DNA from 2 places in the Fusobacterium necrogenes genome. Region 1 is predicted to be linked to the other one. Evidence: riboswitches for the same ligand, from Rfam matches in the RefSeq annotation. Region 1 holds a riboswitch; the other holds the start of a gene.
The links. Region 1 has a riboswitch for lysine ahead of DYA59_RS02375 (aspartate kinase). Riboswitches for the same ligand answer to the same signal wherever they lie in the genome.

Region 1 (3,199 bases):
ACTGGTAATGGGTATACATTTTTTTCAACCTCATCTAAAAGAATTATACCATCAAGTGAAGCCAACTCCTTTTTTAATTCATCTATATCAAAATCTTTTTCAAGTTCTACATTTATTGAAACAGAATGAGAATTTATAACTGGAACTCTTACACAAGTAGCTGTAACTGGAAGTTCAGGAAGATCTAATATCTTTCTTGTTTCATCTATCATTTTTTTCTCTTCTTTTGTATACCCATTATCTAAAAACACATCTATGTGAGGAAGACAATTATTAACTATTTGATGGGGATAAGTTTTTGGTGGATTTCCTTTCAATCCTTCCTCTAAATCTACTATTCCTTTATGTCCTGTTCCAGATACAGCTTGATATGTACTATATACAACTCTTTTTATTCCATATTTATTAGCTAATATCTTAAGAGGTGCCATACATTGAATTGTGGAACAATTTGGATTAGCTATTATTCCCTTATGTTTAAATGCCTCTTGTGGATTAACTTCTGGTACAATTAGGGGAACTTCTTTATTCATCCTCCATGCTGATGAATTATCTATTACCAATATTCCTTCCTGAGCTGCTAATGGAGCATATTTTAAACTTATTTCTCCTCCTGCAGAAAATAATGCTATATCGATATCCCTACCTTTAAAACTATCCTCTCTTAATTCCTCTACTAAACACTCCTTTCCTTTAAAATCAATTTTTTTTCCAGCACTCCTACTACTTGCAAATAAAAATAACTCAGTTATTCCTAAATCTCTCTCATTTAATACTTTTAAAAATGTACTTCCTACTAACCCTGTTGCTCCAACTACTGCTACTCTCATTTTTCCCTCCTACAATGAAAATTCTTGTGCTACTGCCTCTACAGCTTTTTGAATATTTTCTCTATCTATACTACAAGATATACTTATCTCCGATGTTGTTATTTGATAAAAATTAATTCCATTTTTACTCAAAACTGAGAAAAATTTCCCAGCTATGCCAGAGTTATTTATCATTCCAACTCCAACAATAGATAACATTCCTAAATGTTCGCATAAATTGATATCACATTCTGGGAAATCAGCTCTTATTTTATCAATAATTTGGTTTAGAAGATATTTTTCACTTAATTGACTACTAAATGATAATTCTGCTCTCATATATTTATTCAAATTTTGTGTAATCATATTTATATTTAAGCCACATCCATCTATTATCGAAAATATTTTAGCTATATTCTCAGATGAAAATGGTATATTTGAGATAGTTGTAACTACTATCTCCTTTGTTATACTTATTCCTGTTACTAGTTTTTCTTCCAAAGCTACATTTTTTTCCATTATATATGTTCCTCCTATTTCACTCAAACTTCTGCCAACAAAAATTGGTATCCCAAATTTTTTTCCTAGTTCAACTGCTCTTGTCTCCATTACTCCAGCTCCTAGATTAGCCATTTCCATCATCTCTTCATAAGATATTCTATCTAAAAATTTTGCTTTTGGATAAAGTCTTGGATCAACACTATATATTCCATCTACATCTGTATATATTCTACATTCACAATTAAGAGCTGCAGCTAATGCTACTGCACTTGTATCTGAACCTCCTCTTCCTAATGTAGTAATATCTCCATTTTCATTTATTCCCTGAAATCCTGCTACTATAACTACATTTCCATTTTTTAAATATCCTTCAATACTGTCAGATGAAATACTTTCTATTTTATTTTTAGTATGTACACCAGAAGTCCTTATTCCTGCTTGAAAACCTGTAAGAGATATAGCTTTTTGCCCCTTAGAATTAAGTGCTATCGAAAGTAATGCTATACTCTGTTGTTCTCCTGTTGCCATTAAAGAATCTAGTTCTCTTTGACTTGGATTTTCTGTAATCTCTTTAGCTAAACTAATTAATCTATCAGTTGTTTTGCCCATAGCTGAAACAACAACAACAACATCTTCATATTTTTCCTTCAATCCAATAATATACTCAGCTATTTTTTGAATTTTTTCAATTGTAGCCACACTTGAACCACCATATTTGAGAACTACTCTCATTTTTCCCTCCCTTATAATTACTAGAATTTTTTGGTAAAAAAAAACAGCAGAGGTTCTCTGCTGGTACAATTCTAAAATAAATACATCAAAATGTAAAAATTTTTCTTACCTCACAGAAAGCACAACATTGAAAACTCAATGACAGTTATATGGATATTCTCCATATCCCCAGTAAAAATCTCTTTCCAAAAGATTTAAACTTCGGCAATTTTACCTTTCAAATCCATTCATAGCTTGGATAGCTCCTGAATTTTACTCTTATCAATTGCACCTCAATCTGTTTTATTAACTTGAAATTATTCTACTTCAAATTTTAAAAAAAGAAAAATATAAAATTTAAATAATTTTTGCAATAAAAATATATTAATTATCTGAAAGAAAATATAATTCTTTTAGAATTTTATTGTATCTTCTCCAATACATGAGAAAGTCCATCGAAAAATATTCTAAAACCAATGGACATTATAAATATCTGCATTACTTTTGAAAGTATATACAGTACTAATTTTCCAAAGATCCTTTCTAAATAGTTTCCTATCATAAGTACTAAATATATCAAAATAAAAGCTATAAATATAGAAAAACTATTTTTCAACAATCCATGTTCTGAACGTCCTATTAAAGCTGTTGTCAAACTTCCAGGTCCCACCATCATTGGAAAAGCCATTGGAATAACAGCTTGTTTTATTTGCTCTTCTGGTGAAAGCTTATTTTCAGATTTCCTCTTTTTTGAAGAAAAAATTAAGTTTTTTATTGCCATTAATACTAAAATTAAACCACCAGCCATTTTCAATTCATTCATATTTATTTTATAAAAATTTATCATTAGAAATTCACCAAACAAACTAAAAATCCAGGTTATAAAAAAACCCGTAATAGCTATCGTCTTAAAAAGTTTATTTCTTATTTCTTTTTCCATTCCTTCTGTCATTCCAATAAAAAGTGGAACATTTCCAAATGGGTTCAAAACAGCAATCAGTGTTAAAGCATTTATAAATACTGTACTTAAATTCATTTTCTCTCCCCTAATATAAATATTATAATCTTCAAGATACTCTTTTATTATAGTCCTTTTAATTTATCTTGTCAATTTTTCTAAAGATATTTTTGAGCCCAATAATTTTATTTCTATATACTTATTATTTTTCATCGCAATA
Region 2 (3,199 bases), 860 kb from region 1:
TTTGGATTTGATATCTTGGGGAAAAAAGTTTTTAGTACAATAGAAGATGGAGTTTCTGGAGAGATAAATTTAGTTAGTTCTACAAATTTAGGTTATGGATTTCAATTTTTTAATACGATTTATAATGAGTATATGTCTTATGATAATAATGAAGGATATAGAGTAGGTTTAGAATCTTATTTGAGATGGACTTATGAGTTGGGTATGGATTTTGCTTTTGCTGTTGAATTTGGAATAGATAGTGATAAATATTTTGGTTCAACTAATTTAGATTATAGTAATGAGCTATATTTCCTACCATATATATTATATTCTCATAACTTCACACAGAGGTTTAGAGTATTTGCAGAATTAGGTTTACCAGGATATAAGATAAAAGAAAATAAAGCAAAATCATATGATTCTAACGATAGTGGTATTTACTACTATGGAAAAATAGGTGTTGAATATATTTTCTAATGGAGGAGATATGAAAGAGCTAATAATACTTTTTCTATTTTTTTCCTCTCTCCTTTTTGGAGAGAGTTTTTCTTTAATTAAGATGCGAGAGTTAGTTGAAGAGATAGCTAGAAAAGATGAAGAAAAAATCATAATATTACAAAATGGAAGTAATATTTATTATAATGATGGGATTTTAGATAAAAAATTTTTAGAGTATGTAGATGGTGCTGGACAGGAGTCTTTTTTATATGGAAGTGATGAAGAGGTAGGGAGAGCTACCTCTCTACAAGATAGGGAGTATCTATTAAAGAGATTAATACCTCTTGAAAGAGAAGGAAAGAAAATATTAACAATAAACTATTCAAATAATAAAAAAGATGACAACACAATAAAAAAAATTAATAAAAAATATAACTTTATAGGAGAGAGAATAAAAACCTTTTCAGCTAATTACTTTAATACTCCATTGAATCCATTCAGTAAAAAAAATATTCAGAGTATAAATGAGGTAGAGAATTTTTTATATATTCTTAATCCAAATAAATTTAAAAATAAAAAAGAATACTATAATGCCTTAAAAAATACAAATTATGATTTAATTATAATAGAGCCTTCTTTTAATGGAGAGTTTTTCAGTAAGAGTGAAATAGAGAGATTAAAATATAAAAAAAGTGGAGAGAAGAGATTATTAATCGCTTATTTTAGTATAGGAGAAGCTGAAAACTATAGAGAATATTGGGAGAAAAAATGGGATGAAAAACTTCCAAATTGGATAGTAAAAGAGAATGAAAATTGGGAAGGAAACTATATAGTAAAATATTGGAGTGCTGAGTGGAAAGAGATTATTAAGAAGTATCAAGATAAATTAGATGAGATAGGAGTAGATGGGTATTATTTAGATACGATAGATAGTTTTGAATTTTTTGAATAACTTTTAAATAAAGAATAGGCTACATATTTCAGAATAGGATCATTAATAGATTTTTAAAAATTTTGTAAATAAAATAAATATAAAAATTTGAATGCTGTATGACTAATGGAAGCAAAAAACGATAAAGAAGTCCCTTCGGCCTCAGGACTTCTTTATACGTAGAAATTAAAATGTAATTTAAGGAAATGTCTTATGACAATATTATTATATCATATTATTTGATATTGTCAATAAATATTTTGTTTAACTAAATAATTTTTGATTGGAATTAAACATATCTAAAAGATATAAAAAATATATTGTACAAGAAATATAAACTAGAGTATACTGATAAGAGACAGGATAGAGGAGCAAAGGACAAGAGTAGAAGTATCTAGCTTGGCAGGCGTTATGATATTTTGAAAGGGGAATTTGCCGAAATAAAGGAGAGGGCTGAACTCTTTTGTTGGCAGTGTGGAGAATATCTACAATGTTGTCATTGAAAATTTTCAATGGAGAGCTATCTGTGAGAAATGTAGAGGGATTGATTTATCTTTTTTGTAATTTATCACAGTTGAGTCAGCTGTGATTTTTTTATTTTGCTAAAATTTTTAGGAGGTATAAAATATGATTAATGCAATTTGGTGTGGACTTATAGTGATAGGAGTATTGGTGGGGATATTTACTGGAAATGTACAAGCAGTTACAGATTCAGCTATTGAATCAGCAGGAACAGCTGTAACTTTATCTTTAGAGATGATAGGGGTAATGGCTCTGTGGCTTGGACTTATGAAGATAGCTGAAGAGGCAGGAATGGTAAAAGCAATGGGAAATTTAATGAAACCACTTTTGGTAAAACTATTTCCTGAGATACCAGCTGACCACCCAGCTATGGGAAGTATAGTAGCTAATATGGCGGCTAATTTTTTTGGATTAGGAAATGCGGCTACTCCAATTGGAATAAAAGCTATGCAGGAGTTACAACTTTTAAATGATAATAAAGATGAGGCATCAAACTCTATGGTAATGTTTTTAGCTATTAATACTTCATCTGTAACTTTAATTTCATCTAGTACGATAGCATATAGAGTGGCAGCTGGTTCAGCTAACGCCACTGAGATAATAGCTCCAACAATAGTAGCGACAATTATGTCAACAACTGTAGCTATAATCTCTTGTAAGTTTTTAGAAAAGTTACCTAAATATAAAAGAGAAAAGATAGAGATAGAAAAATAAAAGTAAGAAAAAGTTAGTTATTGAAATAATAAAAAATTTTTAGTAAAATTTAGGAGGAAGAAATATGTTCGTAAGAATAATGGAAAATATATCACTTTATGCCATACCTTTAATTATATTAGTAATAGTAGGATACGCTTATTTTGTAAAGAAAATAAAAGTTTATGAAGTATTTTGTGAAGGAGCAAAAGAGGGGTTTAATACAGCTATTAGAATCATTCCTTTTTTAGTAGCTATGTTAGTGGCAATAGGTATTTTTAGAGCTTCTGGTTGTATAGATATTATGATGAAAATATTAGACCCAGTTTTCTCATTGATAGGAATGCCAGGAGAGGTATTACCTATGGCTATATTAAGACCTCTATCTGGAGGAGGGGCTACTGGGGTAATGAATGATTTAATGCTTACATATGGACCAGACTCTTTAATAGGAAGAATAGCTTCTACTATGATGGGTTCAACAGAGACAACTTTCTATGTTCTTGCAGTATATTTTGGAGCAGTGAGCATAAGAAAAACAAGACATGCAGTAGCGGCTGGGCTATTAGCTGACTTAGCTGGACTTTTAACAGCTGTATGGATTTGTAGAATTATGTTTGCTTAAAAACTATA

Region 2: another riboswitch for lysine. It lies ahead of DYA59_RS06155 (nucleoside recognition domain-containing protein); the one in region 1 lies ahead of DYA59_RS02375 (aspartate kinase).

Annotation. Positions count from the first base shown of each region.
Region 1 is NZ_UGGU01000003.1:415,256-418,454, reverse strand. It holds gene DYA59_RS02380 (aspartate-semialdehyde dehydrogenase) at 1-830, opposite strand, end outside; gene DYA59_RS02375 (aspartate kinase) at 840-2,042, opposite strand; lysine riboswitch at 2,152-2,326, opposite strand; gene DYA59_RS02370 (MarC family protein) at 2,443-3,057, opposite strand.
Region 2 is NZ_UGGU01000003.1:1,274,596-1,277,794, reverse strand. It holds gene DYA59_RS06165 (hypothetical protein) at 1-459, shown strand, start outside; gene DYA59_RS06160 (endo alpha-1,4 polygalactosaminidase) at 470-1,372, shown strand; lysine riboswitch at 1,708-1,882, shown strand; gene DYA59_RS06155 (nucleoside recognition domain-containing protein) at 1,979-2,587, shown strand; gene DYA59_RS06150 (spore maturation protein) at 2,652-3,191, shown strand.